2 regions of the Burkholderia sp. BCC1996 genome follow, and region 1 is predicted to be linked to the other one. Evidence: riboswitches for the same ligand, from Rfam matches in the RefSeq annotation. Region 1 holds a riboswitch; the other holds the start of a gene.

Evidence for each region. A riboswitch is a leader RNA that binds a small molecule or an ion and turns the genes downstream of it on or off. The one in region 1 is predicted to bind cobalamin.
Region 2: linked by a shared signal. The riboswitch ahead of U4Z64_RS01715 (TonB-dependent receptor domain-containing protein) and the one ahead of cobA (uroporphyrinogen-III C-methyltransferase) in region 1 are both predicted to bind cobalamin.

Annotation. Positions count from the first base shown of each region.
Region 1 is NZ_CAJPHM010000017.1:117,613-125,748, reverse strand. Features, by position in the region: gene cobN (cobaltochelatase subunit CobN) at 1-1,952, opposite strand, end outside; gene cobW (cobalamin biosynthesis protein CobW) at 1,959-3,056, opposite strand; gene U4Z64_RS24150 (HoxN/HupN/NixA family nickel/cobalt transporter) at 3,082-4,140, opposite strand; cobalamin riboswitch at 4,325-4,588, opposite strand; cobalamin riboswitch at 4,720-4,956, shown strand; gene cobA (uroporphyrinogen-III C-methyltransferase) at 5,066-5,875, shown strand; gene U4Z64_RS24140 (cobalamin biosynthesis protein) at 5,872-6,249, shown strand; gene cobO (cob(I)yrinic acid a,c-diamide adenosyltransferase) at 6,284-6,886, shown strand; gene U4Z64_RS24130 (cobyrinate a,c-diamide synthase) at 6,890-8,136, shown strand, end outside.
Region 2 is NZ_CAJPHM010000001.1:382,329-390,464, reverse strand. Features, by position in the region: gene U4Z64_RS01730 (Dabb family protein) at 1-220, opposite strand, end outside; gene U4Z64_RS01725 (hypothetical protein) at 210-554, opposite strand; gene U4Z64_RS01720 (helix-turn-helix transcriptional regulator) at 724-1,770, shown strand; cobalamin riboswitch at 1,881-2,074, shown strand; gene U4Z64_RS01715 (TonB-dependent receptor domain-containing protein) at 2,403-4,331, shown strand; gene U4Z64_RS01710 (LysE/ArgO family amino acid transporter) at 4,450-5,097, opposite strand; gene U4Z64_RS01705 (Lrp/AsnC family transcriptional regulator) at 5,213-5,674, shown strand; gene U4Z64_RS01700 (VOC family protein) at 5,738-6,148, shown strand; gene U4Z64_RS01695 (tetratricopeptide repeat protein) at 6,407-7,642, shown strand; gene U4Z64_RS01690 (copper-binding protein) at 7,785-8,136, opposite strand, start outside.

The DNA of each region.
Region 1 (8,136 bases):
AGGATCGTCTTGCGCAGCAGCTTCGCGCGCCGCGCATCGACCATCAGCGCCTCGTAGTATTCGTCGACCTGCCGTTCGAGATCCTGCAGCGGGCCGTAGTTTTCCGCGCGCGTGAGCGGCGGCATCAGGTGATCGATGATCACCGCCTGCGCGCGGCGCTTCGCCTGGCTGCCCTCGCCCGGATCGTTGACGATGAACGGATACAGGTGCGGCAGCGGCCCGAGCGTCAGGTCGGGCCAGCACGCGTCGGACAGCGCGACGCTCTTGCCCGGCAGCCATTCGAGGTTGCCGTGCTTGCCGAGGTGGATGACCGCGTCGATGCCGAACGCATCGCGCAGCCAGAAATAGAACGCGAGGTACGCGTGCGGCGGCACGAGATCCGCGTCGTGGTAGCTCGCATAGTCGTTCTCGCCGCGCGAACGCGACGGCTGGATGCCGACGAACACGTTGCCCGCGCGCCAGCCGGCGATCGTGAAGCGCCCCTGCCGCAGCGTCGGATCGGCTTCGGGCGGGCCCCAGCGTGCGTTCAGCGCGTCGCGCACGGCGGCCGGCAGCCGCGCGAAACGCGCAATGTAATCGGCCAGCGCGAAACTCTGGAACGCCGGGCGCAATGCGCGCACGGCCGGGTCGTTGGTCACGCCTTCGGTGAGCCGCGCGATCAGCGCGTCGCCGTCGGCCGGCAGATCGGCCACGCTATAGCCCGCGTCGCGCAGCGCCGCCAGCACGCGCAGCGCGGACGCCGGCGTGTCGAGCCCGACGCCGTTGCCGATCCGCCCTTCGCTTTGCGGATAGTTCGCGAGGATCAGCGCGATGCGCTTGTCGGCAGGGTCGAGCGTGCGCAGCCGGCACCAGCCGCGCGCGAGCGCCGCGACGAACGCGATCCGCTCGGCGTCCGGCTGGTAGCGCACGACGTCGACCTCGGTGTGCGGACAACGATACGCCAGCCCCTTGAAGCTCACCGCGCGGGTGACGATGCGCCCGTCGACTTCGGGCAACGCGATGTGCATCGCGATGTCGCGCGCGTGCAGCCCCTGGTTGTCGGCGACCCACGCGTCGCGGTTGCCGCCGGACAGGATCACCTGCAGCACCGGCGCGTCGCCGGCGAGCACGTCGGGCTCGGGGCTGTCGATCGCGCCGGCCGCGAAGGCCGTGGTGTTCAGCACGAGCGCGACACCGTGCGTGTCGCACAGCCGCGTGATGACCTCGCGGCTCACGGCATCCTTCAATGACGTGACCGCGATCGGCAGCGGATTGAGCCCTTCGCGCACGAGCGCATCGGCCAGCGCGTCGAACACGGCGGTGTTCGCGGCCTGCCAGTGCGCGCGATAGAACAGGATCGCGACGACGGGCGCGCCGGGCGTCCAGCGCGGACGCCAGTCGTCGACGCTCGCCGGGTCGCGCGCCGGGTGATACAGCGCGGCGGCCGGCAGCGGGCGCGGCAGCTCGGGTTCGTCGCCGACCCCGAGCGTATGGAACGCTATGCTGCGCAGCAACGCTTCGGCGTTGTGCATCCCGCCTTCGCGCAGATAGCGCCACCACAACCGGCACAGGTCGGGTGCGACCGTGCTCTTCGCGACGAGGTTCGGATCTTCCTGCAGGTCGCCCGAGAACATCGCGAGCTGCTGCCTGCGTTTCGACGCGAGCGACACGGCCTGTTCGATCCCGTACGGCCAGTACGCTTCGCCGCCCAGATGATCGATCACGACCGTCTTCGCGTGACGCAGCACGTCGTCGACATAGAAATCGACCGACGCCGGCTGCCGCAGGAACGTGACGTTCGCGAGCCGCACGCTCGGAAAGCCGGCCGGCAGCCTCGGCACGACGCTGGCCAGCAGCGACAGCGTCGTGTCGGCCGAGCTCAGGATCACGATGTCGGCCGGCTGCTGGTCGATCCGGACGACACCCTGCGTATCGTCGACGAAGCCGCCCGGCGTGGTGCGCAGCAGATGCATCGTGCGTTACGCCTGTTGCGGCTCGGCCGCGCACGCGACCTCGAACGCGCGCTGCAGCGCGGCCGCGTCGAGATCCTCGCCGATCAGCACGAAGCGGCTCGCACGCGGTTCGCCGTCCTGCCAGCGACGGTCGAAATAGCTGTCGAAGCGACGGCCGACGCCCTGGATCACGAGCCGCATCGGCGCATCGGGCAGCGCCGCGAAGCCTTTCGCGCGGTAGATCGTGTGCGTCTCGACGACACGCTGCAGCGCGGCGATCGTCGCTTCGCGCGAGCCGGCGTCGCCCGACACCACCACCGAATCGAAATCGTCGTGATGGTGATCGTGATCGCCGTCGTCGGCCGAGCCGTGATGGTCGTGGCGCAGGTGGATCGTTTCCTCCGATGCCGACTCGAGCCCGAGCAGCATCGCGAGATCGAGTTCGCCGCGCGTCGCGCGCACGATCTTCACCTGCGGCGGGATTTCCTCGCGGATCGCGGCTTCGACTTCGGCGAACTGTGCGTCGCCGACCAGGTCGGCCTTGTTCACGATCACGAGATCCGCCGACGACAGCTGATCGGCGAACAGTTCGTGCAGCGGCGATTCGTGGTCGAGGTTCGGATCGGCGCGGCGCTGCGCGTCGACGGCCTGCGGGTTCTCGGCGAACTGGCCGCTCGCGGCGGCCGGCCCGTCGACGACGGTCACGACCGCGTCGACCGTGAAGCTGTTGCGGATCGTCGGCCAGTTGAAGGCCTGCACGAGCGGCTTCGGCAGCGCGAGGCCCGACGTCTCGATCAGCACGTGATCGATGTCGGCGCGGCGCTCGACGAGCGCTTCCATCACCGGATAGAACTCCTCCTGCACGGTGCAGCACAGGCAGCCGTTCGCGAGTTCGTACAGCTGGCCCGACGCTTCGCTGCGGGCGCCTTCTGCGCCGTCTGCATCCTCGCAGCCGATCCCGCAGCCCTTGAGGATTTCGCCGTCGATGCCGAGCTCGCCGAATTCGTTGACGATCACCGCGATGCGGTGGCCTTCTGCATGCTGCAGGATGTGGCGCATCAGCGTGGTCTTGCCGCTGCCGAGAAAGCCCGTGACGATCGTGACGGGAAGCTTGCGTAGGGTCATGGTGGGTCCTGTGTCTAAAAGGGAGTCAGGCCGAGAGCGTCACGTCGATCTCGTCGTAGCGTTTGAGGCGGTAGATCGCGGCCGATACGATCCAGCACGCGACGAACAGGCCGATCACGACGTAGCCGAGCATGCCGAAATGCGATGCGACCATCGTCGCGAAATCCCATACCGGGCCCTGCAGCGAGAGTTTGTCCGCGAGCAGCGCGAGCACCTCGATGCCGCCGATCAGCGCGGCAACCAGCACCGACACGAACGTGATCGTCATGTTGTAGTAGATCTTGCGGATCGGCCGCACGTACGCCCAGCGGTACGCGCCCATCATCAGGATGCCGTCGGTCGTGTCGACGAGCGTCATGCCCGCGGTGAACAGCACCGGCAGCACCATCACCGACCAGAACGACAGGCCGCCCTGCACCTGCGTGGCCGAAATGCCGAACAGCGCGATCTCGGTCGCGGTATCGAAGCCGAAGCCGAACAGGAAGCCGACCGGATACAGGTGCCAGCTGCGCGACACGAGGCGGAACAACGGCCGGAACAGGCGGGCCAGCACGCCGCGCTGGTTCATCAGCATGTCGAGGTCGGCGTCGACGATCGGCTCGCCGCGGCGGGCCGCGCGAAACGTCCGGTACACGGAGATCAGGATCAGCAGGTTCGCGGCCGCGAGCACCAGCAGGAAGAACGCCGACACGCTCGTGCTGATCACGCCGCCCCAGGTCTTCATGCTCTCGAAGCGCGCGAGCGACGCCGCGGTCAGCGCGACCGCGACCGACATCACGATCACCACCGTCGAATGGCCGAGCGAGAAGAACAGGCCCGCGCCGAGCGGGCTGCGGCCCTCCTGCATCAGCTTGCGCGTGACGTTGTCGATCGCGGCGATATGATCGGCGTCGACCGCGTGGCGCAGCCCGAACACGTAGGCGAGCAGCGCGGTACCCAGCAGCACGGGCTGGTCGCGAAACGCGATGAAGGCCCAGATCCACGCGCCGACGTTGAATGCGACGAGCAATGAATAGATCGCGACGATTTTGCCGCGCAGCCCGGACGGGCTGTCGTTGAACAGGCGGAAGAACGAGTCGAGCATGATGCTCCTTTGCGAACGGTCGACATGATGAATGCCAACACGGCCGTCGTCGGCCTGCCCGCGGCGCTGGCCGTTCTTCGCCCCGGCCCGCACGCGTGCAGCGGCTGACGGATCGGCGAAGGAAGGGCAACGCCCGGGCGTCCGGCGAACTGCGGCCGTGGACGATGCGCCGCCTCCCCGCGGCGCTGAACCCCAACGTCTCGGCCGGTATCCGGGCTGACGAACACGCCGCTTCGCCTTCCCGGATGCGCGGCATCCAGTGGCGGTCGTCCGCATGCGGCAGGCATGCGGCGAAGCGGCGCTGCATCGCGCTGGGCGCGACGCGTTCGCTTACCGTTGCGGGGGCAGCACAGGTTGGCCCGACTGCGGCGCAGGCAGGCTCCCTGTTTCCCGTTTAACTGCGCGCGCCGGAGGAGCGCGCGCGAGCACCGAAACGCGTGCGAGTGTAGGCGGCGGTGCGGGGAGCGTCAAGGTAAAGGCGGAACGGCCCGCCGCGGCGCGTCCGGCGTGGTGGCGGCATCGCACCGGGGGCGCTTGCGGCGCCCGCGCGGCGGGTTCGCGCGGGCCGACCGCTGTGCTATCGTATGCGCCGCGTTCGGTGCTCGCATGCGCATTCCGCGCACGCAGTTAAACGGGAAACAGGAGGCGGAAGTCCGCCCGGCCTGTGCTGTCCCCGCAACGGTACGCCGCCCGCGCGCCGCGGTTCCCCCCGCACGCGCCCAGGCCGCCCGCGATGCCACTGCCCTTCAGCGGGCGGGAAGGCTGCGGCCTGGCAAGCGGCCAGCCCGGATACCGGCCGACGCAAGGGGCGAGCCCGCTGCTCGCCGAACGCCCGATCCGCGGGGGACGGATGGGGTGCGCTTTCCGCCCGCGTTCGCGCGGGCTTCGCCCGATCCGTCATGCCTTGCCTGTCCGCCGGCCGCCGATGCGCCGCTCGCTGTCCCCTTTCCACTGCCACGACACGGTGTGCGCCGTGCCGCGTCCGATGAGCCGCGCCTGGCTCGTCGGCGCCGGCCCCGGCGACGCCGATCTGCTGACGCTGAAGGCCGTGCGCGCGATCGCCGCGGCCGACGTGCTGCTCGTCGACGATCTCGTGAACCCCGATGTATTGCGCCATGCGCGCGCCGACGCGCGCATCGAGCACGTCGGCAAGCGCGGCGGCCACGCGTCGACGCCGCAGGAAACGATCGTCGCCGCGATGCTCGCGCACCTGCGCGCGGGCCGCAGCGTCGCGCGGCTCAAGGGCGGCGATCCGTTCGTGTTCGGCCGCGGCGGCGAGGAGCTGCTCGCGCTCGGTGCGGCGGGTTTCCCGGTCGAGGTCGTAAACGGCATCACGGCCGGTATCGCGGCCCCGGCCGCGCTCGGCATTCCGGTCACGCATCGCGGCGACGCGCAGGGCGTGATCTTCGTCACGGGCCACGGCGCGGGCGCCGACGAGCCCGACTGGCGCGCGCTGGCCGCGACGCGGATGACGATCGTGATCTACATGGGCATACGCCGGCTCGACACGATCGTGGCCGCGCTGCGTGACGGCGGCGTGCCCGGCGACATGCCGTGCGCGGCGATCGAGAACGCGACGCGCGACGGGCAGCGGCACGCGCTCGCGACGCTCGACACGGTCGTCGAACGCATCGGCGCCGCCGGTATCGGCTCGCCCGCGATCGTCGTGATCGGCCGCGTCGCGGCGCTCGCCGACGATCCGGCGGTGCGCGCGGCGCTCGGCGGCCGCGCATGATGCGCGTCGCGCTCGGCGTCGGTTTCCGCGCGGGCGTGACGGCCGCGCAACTCGATGCCGCGATCCGCGCGGCGCTGGCGCGCTACCCGGGCGCCGAACCGGCCGTCGTCGCGACGCTCGCCGACAAGGCGCGTGCCCGGCCGCTGCGCACGCTGTGCGCACGCCGCGGCTGGCCGCTCGTCGCGTTCGACGCGGCGCAGCTCGCGCGGTGCCCCGAACCGGCCTTGAGCCGCCCGTCGGCTGCCGCGCTCGCGCGTTTCGGCGTCGCGGGCGTGGCCGAGCCGTGCGCGCGGCTCGCGGCGCCCGATGGCCGGCTGCTCGGCCCCAAATCCATCCGGGACGGCGTGACGGTCGCGCTCGCCGGCCCGCTCTGAACCTTTTGTTTCGCTTTCGACAGGACGATTCCCGATGAAGACCGATGCCGAATCCCATCAGCGGATGACCGAACGCCGCCGCGCCGGCCATGAAAAGAAGCAGGCTGCCGCCACGCTGGAAAAGGGCCTGCTGATCGTCAATACCGGCAACGGCAAGGGCAAGAGCACGGCCGCGTTCGGCATGGCCGTGCGCGTGCTCGGCCATGGCATGCGGCTCGGTGTCGTGCAGTTCATCAAGGGCGCGCTGCACACGTCCGAGCGCGACTTCCTCGGCGCGGTCGCGCAATGCGACTTCGTGACGATGGGCGACGGCTATACGTGGAACACGCAGAACCGCGACGCCGACATCGCAACCGCGCGCAAGGGCTGGGACGAGGCGCGCCGGATGATCGAAAGCGGCGAGTACCGGATGGTGATCCTCGACGAGCTGAACACCGTGCTGAAGTACGAATACCTGCCGCTCGACGAAGTGCTCGCGACGCTCGTCGCGCGCCCGGAATCGGTGCACGTCGTCGTCACCGGGCGGCATGCGCCCGATGCGCTGATCGACGCAGCCGACCTCGTCACCGAAATGCGGCTCGTCAAGCATCCGTACAAGGAGCAAGGCGTGAAGGCGCAGCCCGGCGTGGAGTTCTGAGCGATGCCGGCCTGCCCCGCGCTGTTCGTCAGCGCGCCCGCGTCCGGCCAGGGCAAGACGTCGGTGACGGCCGGCCTCGCGCGGCTGCACCGGCGGCTCGGCCGGCGCGTGCGCGTGTTCAAGACCGGGCCGGATTTTCTCGATCCGATGCTGCTCGAACGCGCGAGCGGCGCGCCCGTGCACGCGCTCGACCTCGGCATGGTCGGCGAAGCCGGCTGCCGCGCGCTGCTCGCCGATGCGGCGCGCGACGCGGACCTGATCCTGATCGAAGGCGTGATGGGGTTGTTCGACGGCACGCCGAGCAGCGCCGATCTCGCGGTCGCGTTCGGCGTGCCGGTCGTCGCGGTGATTGCCGCGAAGTCGATGGCGCAGACGTTCGCGGCGATCGCGTTCGGGCTCGCGCGGTTCCGGCCGGAGGTGCCGTTTCACGGCGTGCTGGGCAATCGTGTCGGGTCGCCGCGACACGCGGAACTGCTGCGGCAGGCGCTGCCGGACGACCTGCGCTGGCTCGGGCACGTGCCGGCCGATGCGGGCATCGCGCTGCCGGAACGGCATCTCGGCCTGCACCAGCCGGCCGACATCGGCGATCTCGACGCGCGTCTCGAGCGTGCGGCCGACGTGCTCGCGCAGACGGCGCTCGCCGAATTGCCGCCGGCCGTCGCGTTCGCGGAACCGGACGTTCACGCCGCGCTGCCGCGCGCGCTCGCCGGCAAGCGGATCGCGATCGCGCGCGATGCCGCGTTCTCGTTCATCTATCCGGCCAATCTCGCGCTGCTCGACGCGCTCGGTGCGCAGCTGACGTTCTTTTCGCCGCTTGCGGACGAACCCGTGCCCGACGATTGCGATGCGCTGTTCCTGCCGGGCGGCTATCCGGAACTGCACGCGGCGACGCTCGCGGCGAATGCCGTGACCGCGCGGACGATTCGCGCGCATGCGGCGGCCGGCCTGCCGATCGTCGCGGAATGCGGAGGAATGGTGTATCTGTGCGAATCGCTGACCGACGTGGACGGCGCGACGACGCCGATGCTCGGACTGTTGTCAGGCCATGCGACGATGCAGCGCCGGTTCGCGGCGCTCGGGATGCAGCAGCTGGACACGCGCACCGGGCCGATGCGCGGTCATACGTTTCATTATTCGCGGCTCGATACGCCGCTGGCGCCGGCGGCGACGGCCGCGCGGCCCGACGGCGCGCCCGGAAGCGGCGAAGCCGTGTATCGCGCGGGCCCGATCGTCGCGACCTACATGCACAT
Region 2 (8,136 bases), on a different contig from region 1:
GGCCGGCCAGCGCGGCGAAATCCGGCGCGTGGCCGGTCGCCCGTTCGTCGCGCAGCACGTCGAGCGTGTAGTCGCCCGCGCCCCAGCAGCCGTCGAGATTGCGCGCGAGCGCCACGCGGGTCGCGCCCGGCAACGCCTGCGCGGCTTCGCGCAACGCGTGCTCGAATGCGCCGGCATCGCCGGTCGCCGAAACGAAAATCTGGGCCGTGTCATGCCGCATGGTCGACCTCCGTCAGGGCCGGCAGCGGCGCATCGGCATCCGTCATCACATGGCGGCGGCGGGCGTCGCACAGTGCGTCGACGGCCATCCAGAACGCAACCACGTCGCCGTCGGTCAACGCGCGCATCCGGTAGTACGACGGCACATCGGCGACCTGCCACGTCAGCCACAGCGTGCTCGGCTGCCCCGGCACCGCGACGGGCGGCGACACCCAGCGGCCGGCCGCCGTCAGTCCGCGTGCCGCGTGGCCCGGCAAATAGCGGTCGCGCAGCAGCGCGAGAACGTCGGGAATGCGCTCGGGCGCGAGGGTGATTTCGTCTACGATCTGAATCATTCGCGGGTCGTCTCGGGTGGTTCGTGGCGGGATGCGATGCCGGCCGCCTACGCCGTTCCGGCGAGGCCGGAAGCGGCCGGCGTGGATAGCATTCTTGCGTGGCGGCGGCCGGCGAACCCCTATCGGCACGCTCACCGGCCCCTGTCGCAACGCTCAGATCGGGAGACATATGAAACAGCGTGCATTGCCGGCACGCGGCCGCGTGCTGCCGGGCTTCGGTGCCCGTCTGCTCGACGAACTGGCGCGCAGCGGCGTGCCGCCGGCGCAACGGCCTGCGCCGACGGCCGTTGCTGCTGCGTCGACGACGACACCCGGCGGCTTCGTCGCGCTGTACCGCGACGCGATCGAGCGGCTCGAGGCGCAGGTCGCGCGCGGCGACGGCCATCCGCCGATGCGCAAGCAGGAAGTCGACCTGATGTGCCGGTGCCTCCTCAGTTGCGCGACGCTCGCCGACGCGATCCGCTGCGCCGCCGAGTTCTGCGAGATGCTGACGCCGCGCGCCGGCGCACTGTCGCTCGCGGTGCGCGACGGACGCGCGACGTTCCGGATGGATTCGCTGCGCCGCACGCGCAGCCCCGCCGCGTGCCTCGTCGACCTGACGGGACTGTTCTGCTATCTGCAACTGTTCGGCTGGCTGATCGGGCAGCCGCTGCGGCCGGACGAAGTCTGGCTCGGCCATCCGCGCCGCGAAGACGCGATGCCGCTGCTCGGGCTGTTCAACGCGCCGGTCGACGTCGGCCGCAAGACCTACGGCTTCGCGTTCGACGCGGTGCGGCTCGATGCGCGCGTGATCCGCCAGCCGGGCGAGCTGGCCGCGTTTCTCGTCGATTTTCCGTTTCGGCTGATCGATGCCGCGCCGGCCGTCGTGTCATGGGCTCAGCAGGTGCGCGGCTTTCTCGATGCGGCGCTCGCGCGCGAACAGGCGCTGCCCGCGCTCGCGGCGCTGGCGACATGGCTCGGCGTCAGCGAAGCGACGCTGCGGCGGCGGCTGGCGGCCGAAGGCAGCGGCTATCACGCATTGCGCGAACAGTGCCTCGCCGACGTCGCGCGGCGCTGCCTGCGCGAGTCGGACTGGCCGGTCGCGCGGATCGCCGCGCATCTCGGGTTCGGTGGCGAAGAAGCGTTTCGGCGGGCGTTCGTGCGATGGACGGGCATCGCGCCGAGCCGGTTCCGGCGCGATTGCAGCGCCGCCGACGGTGCGTTTCGTCAGACATGAAACGCGGTGCGAAGTCTCGAATTGAAATGATTTCGAAAGCATCCGGCGAGCACTGACGTTTTTTCGCATCCCTGCGCACTTCGATAATTGACGCACCGGCGCGCTCGCCATTACGCTTGCGCGCTGATGGTTCCCGGGAACGGGATCAAAAGGGAACGCAGGAGAGGCCGTGCCTCGAATCTGCGGCTGCCCCCGCAACTGTGAGCGGCGAATCCGCACCACCCCATGCCACTGGGAAACCGGGAAGGCCGGTGCGAATCGCGACCCGCGAGCCAGGAGACCTGCCATCGACCCGAGGTCCAAGCAGCCGCACCGGGCGGGGTGTCCCGATGCGCCAGCACCGCCTTTGGCGGTCGCCCCGTTGCATGGACGGCCCGACCTCAGGACCCTTCAGATGTCCGATCTTTCCGCCTCCGCTTCCACGCCGGAAGCATCGTGCCGTTGCGCGGCCAGTCTGCGCCGCGTGTCCGCACGCGTGTGCCGTGCCAAGTCGTCCGGCACGTGTCATGACGACACGCGTGAATGCCGCCCACGCTGCCCGGTCCCGCGATAGACCAACGAAAACCAGGCGGTACTCGCCGCCCCCCCGCTTACGCTCGCCGTACCTGCAACACGATCACGCTCGCTGCCTCATGAATCTTCGCCACCTTCTCGCCACGTCCGCCGCCACGGCGCTGCTCTCCCCGATCGCCCACGCCGCGGGCGACATGCCGCCCGCGCAGCCGCCCCAACCCGCCGAAGGCGCCGACCTGCCGACGATCAGCGTGACCGACACGCGGCATCTGCCCGAGTCGTTCGACCAGCGCTTTGCGACGACGCAGGTGCTCACGCGCGCCGATCTCGACCGGCTGTCGCCGAGCGACCCGAGCATCACGCAGGCGCTCGCGACGCTGCCGGGCGTGACCGTCTCGCAGAACGGCGGCCCGGGCTCGTCGGCCTCGGTCAGCATCCGCGGCTCGTCGGCCAGCCAGGTCGCGGTGTTCATCGACGGCATCCGGATCGGCTCGCCGACCACCGGCATCGCGCCGTGGGCCGACCTGCCGACCGAAGCATTCGAGCGCGTCGAGGTGATCTCGGGGCCGGCCGCCGCGTCGTTCGGCGCGAACGCGATGGGCGGCGTCGTGCAGCTGTTCACGCGCCGCGCCGCCGGCCAGCCGAACCAGACCACCGTGTCGTTCGGCGGCGGCTCGAACAAGACCTTCGACACGCAGTTGCGCACGTCGGGCACCGTGCCGTCGACGGGGCCGCTCGCCGCGCTGGGTGGCCTCACCTACACGCTCGGCCTGCACGACTACAACACGGCGGGCATCGACGCAACGCGGCCCGTGTTGCCCTACCACGAAGACGGCCGCAATCCGTATCACGCGCAGGACCTCGATGCGCGCCTCGGCTATGCGCGCGACAACTGGTCGATCTCGACGTTCGCGCTGTACCACCGCTCCGACCTGTCCTATGACAACGCCGGCTTTGCGAACCGCGAGCTCGATCATCAGCTGACGACCGGCCTCGCGTTCCATCTCGACGTCACGCCCGACACGCAGTTCGACCAGTCGTTCGGTTATGCGAACGATCGCCAGTTCCTGTACGCGAGCGACCCGGCCATCCCGACGGACCAGATCAACTCGCAGCGCATCAGCTCGTCGACGTCGCTGACCCATCAGGCGCACGGCTTCCACCTGTTCGGCCTGCCGCTGTCGGGCGAGACGAAGGTGGCGTACGACTTCACGCGCGAACAGGCGTTCCTGCCGGTCGACGTGCCGGACGGCGTGCCGACGCGCAACGATTCCGCGTTCTCGCTGCATCAGTCGGCGACGCTCGGCAGCGTGACGATGTTCGTCGCGGGCCGCCACGAGATCATTGCCGGGAAGGCCGTGAACACCGGCAACGCCGCGCTGTCGTGGGCCATTACGCCGGTCTATACGGCGCGCGTGTCGTACGGCAATGCGTTCCGCCTGCCGTCGTTCAACGATCTGTACTACCCGGGCTACGGCAATCCGGACCTGAGCCCGGAACGCAGCGATTCGGTCGAGGCCGCGCTCGACGCGAACACCGCATACGGCACGTTCAGCGCCGCGATCTACGACACGCGCGTCAGCAACCTGATCGCGTACAACCCCGCGACGTTCTCGCCGATGAACATCGGCCGTGCGCATATCCGCGGCATCGACCTGTCGTACAAGGGCACGATCGGCCGCTATACGCCGGTCAGCGTCGCGATCGGGATCCTGAATCCGCAGGACGAGACCAACGACAGCTGGCTCAACCGTCGGCCGCGCCAGACCGTCAGCGTGAACGTCGACCACACGTGGGACGAATTCCATCTGCACGCGCTGAGCACGGGCGCGTCGCTGAGCTACGGCGGCACGACGTTCGACGATCCGGCCAATACGACGTACCTGCCGTCGTACCTGAGCGTGAACCTGCGCGCGTCGTACAGGATCAACGCGCACCTGACGGTGTCCGCCACGCTGTCGAACCTGTTCGACCGTCAGTACATGACCGCGTACGGCTACAACACGCTCGGCCGCACGGCGTTCGGCAAGGTCAGCTATACGTTCTGAGCGGGGTGGTCGGGGCATCGGCACCCAGGTGCGCGGGTGGCGATGCCGACGGGTGTACGGGTGCCGGATCTCGTCGGCCGCGAGCGCAAGATCGCGTGCGCTCGCACCGCGCTACGCGTCACGCCCCTGCGACGCCCCGCACGCCCGCGATCAACTGGATCGCGCCGAACGCGGCGATCACGACGGCCGACATGCGCGATAGCCCGTGCATGAACGTCAGCGACATCTTCGTGCGCAGCGCGGCGGTCGCGCTGCTGAGGCACAGCCACCACGTCGCGGAACCCAGGAACACGCCGGCGACCATCAGCGCCACGGTTGCCCCCATCGAGCCTTCATGCGTGCCCGCCAGCGGGCCGAGCGCCGCGAAGATCCCGACGAACGACAGGATCGTCATCGGGTTCGACAGCGTGAGGCCGAAAGTCGTCAGGAAATCGCGCAGCACGGTCGTGCGCGGCAGGTCTCGAACCGCCGCCGATGCGGTCGACGCAGCCGGCGGCTGCCGCGCAATCGACCACGCCAGCCACACGAGGAACGCGCCGCCGCCGATTTTCAGCGCGACGGTCAGCATCGGGAACGCGGTGACGATGCCGGCGACGCCCAGCGCGCCGAGCAGCCCGTAGATCGCATCGGCGCACGCGGCGCCGATGCCCGTCGCGAACCCCGCGTGAAAGCCGCGGCTCAGGCTGCGCTGGATGCACAGCATACCGATCGGGCCGACCGGCACCGCGATCGACAATCCCATTACGACGGACTTGATGAACAGCATGGCCGGTTCCTCGCGACATGCAATGCGTTGAACCGTCATCGTAGGGAAACTCCGGTCGCCGCTGAAGGCGGTTTTTAAGGAAAAATAGCCGCTTCACCTTAAAAACTCCGCCGCGATGGACGAACTCGACTGGAAAATACTCGCGCTGCTGCAGGCCAACGGCCGCATCAGCTACACGGAGCTGGCACGCCAGGTTCACCTGTCGGTGCCGGCGGTCACGGAACGCGTGAAGCGCCTCGAATCGGCCGGCGTGATCGACGGCTACACGGCGCGGGTCAATCCGGCCGCGGCCGGCTACCCGGTGAGCGCGCTGATCGGCATCACGGTGCCGCAGCCGGCGAAGGCGAAATTCCTGAAGCTGCTGGAGACCATTCCCGAAGTGGTCGAGTGCCATCACGTGACCGGCGCGGATTCCTACGTGATGCGGTTCGTCGCCGTCAGCATGGCGCATCTCGAACAGCTGATCGAGCGCATCAACCTGTATGGCGAAACGCGCACGTCGATCGTGATGTCGACGCCGCTGCCGGCGCGCGGGCTCGCGCGTCCGGCCGCGGCGGTCAAAGGCGTTCGGGGGTGACAGGATGCCCCGCGCTGCGCGATGCTGTGCCATGCGCCGCTTGCGCGAACCGGACAACCTGCCATGCCAGTCATCGGATTCGATCATTACAACCTCCGCGCGGATCGGGCCACGCTCGATACGCTGCGCGACTTCTACGTGAACGTCGTGGGCCTCGAACCCGGGTATCGACCGCCGTTCCAGAGCAGCGGCTACTGGCTCTACGCGGGGGCGCAGGCGATCCTCCACCTGTCGGAAGCGCGGCCCGGCGAGGCGCGGCCGGCGCATGTCGTCAATACGTTCGACCATGTGGCGTTTTCGTGCGCGAATGCCGACGACATGGAGCGGCGTCTTGGCGACGCGCAGGTCCGGTACACGCGCCGGCACGTGCCGGTCACGAGCCAGCTGCAGATCTTTTTCACCGATCCGGCCGGTAATGGCGTCGAGTTGAATTTTGCGGAAGCCGGCGGAGATTCCGGTGACAAACGGTATTAGTGCTCAGCACATCGATCGACGCTGCGGCTTTCCTGAACGTCGTCACGCATGCGGTTTCCGCGTACCTCGCGGCGGAAACTGGCGCTTTCGCGACCATTCCATCGACGTCAGACACATCGGCCCTTACTTGAGATGAATCGATCCAACGCGAAACTGATCACCCTCGTTCTGCGATTTCTATTCGCAAGCCTCTACTTGCCGGCCGCCAATTCGCAAGCCAGCCCTTTTACAGCCCAGAGCAGTCAGTTGAGTGCCTCCATGTCCGACCTGCCCCGTTACGAGAAACTGCCGTTATTCAGTCCTCATCGCAAGTCCTTCGCGTGCGTGTATCAGGCCCAACACGTACCGCCTGTCGACCCCCAGGCTGAATTGTGGTTTCAGCAGGCGCTGGCGCTTGATGATTCGACCATTGACTACGATAAGCGTGATTACCCGAAGATTTACCAACTCTACTCGCAGGCTGCCGAGCGCAATCACTGGAAGGCCATGCTCAATATCGCCTCACTGATATTGAGCGATCGTCAGGGCGTACCAACCCATGATCCCGAAACGGCTATCCGCTGGGTAGAAAAAGCGATGAAACTGGGCGTGCCTGACGCCTACGACATGATGGGGATCTACCATCAGAACGGGCTGATTAAAGGTGGTGATGCCACCAGTGCCTATGCCTTCTTCCAGCGCGCGGCTGATATCGGTAGTCCATCCGCGCAAACTTTCATTGGAACAAAGACGGATGCTGCATATGACGATCCAGGCGGTGAATTCTGGGCCAATTTGCCGGTTGCGACTCAAATGCTGGAATGTGCCTTCGCACAGGGATATGGAGATGCGGCAGATGAATTAGGGCTTGTCTACGCAAGAGATAACACCGCCGAAGGTAAGGCACGCGCCCTAAAAATCTTGCACGAGGGTGTAAAGCTCGGAAGTGCCAAATGCGCACATAGCCTCGCACCGGAGTTCCGAGGCCTAGACCTTACCGATGGAACCAACCTGGTCGGGCATATCGACAAAGCGCGTGCGGAACGTTACAGCAAGCTCGGGGATACGCTCGAGTTCTATCAGGGTCGCCTGAAGCTGCCGAATCTCGACAAGGTGCTCCCGCTGCCACCCGCCCCGTTGCCGAAATGGGATGGTAAAGCACAGACGCTGATCGACGGCGCAAAGGCCGTGACACCGCCCCCCAAACCGCAAAAGAGTGCGGCGCAACAAGGCCGGGAATTCATTCCGGACGGGTATGCCGTGGCGGCACGAGAACGTAGCACGATGGTTGTCACGGGCGACAATCCAGTACCACGCGATGGCTATTGGCTCGCGCTGTATGGCCCACCCTCTGCCTCCAAAGCCGAGCTGATCCCCGTCCGCCGTAACATTGCGGAGCGCTATCAAATCGGGGCACGCTTCGGCACACCGTCATTCGACTGGCTGGCCGCTGAGCAGGTGCAGTGGCACGACCTTGGCGAAGCCTATGCCCTGCCCCCGCAACGCCATGATTGACAGGACTACCGTTCCCCGGAATGCTCGCCGGACGCGCCCCCTCACGCGCCGTACCTGCGATCGTTCCCGGGCACGATGTGCCGCATGCAGATCGAAGCGTTCGGGTTTGGCCCGTCTCGCCTGCCATCACGCGCGGCAAACTTCACCGCTGCTTCTCGAGCTTCACGATCGTCAGCGCACCGTTCACGCGCTCGACCCGGACCTTGACCTTGTCGCCCACGTGCAGCGACGCGATCATCGCCGGGTCGCCGGCCTTGAATGCCATCGTCATCGGCGCCATCCCGACGTTCTGGAGCGCGCCGTGCTTCAGCGTCACCATGCCGTGCTCGGCATCGATCCGTTTCACTTCGGCGTCGGTCAGCGCGGCATCCGACGCCGACGTCTTCGAGTCGCCCATGTCCATGTTCATGTCGGACATGCTGCCGGCTGAATACGCCGGTGTCGCGACGACGTTCATCGCGCAGAGGACGGCGACGGCAATATTTCGAATCTTC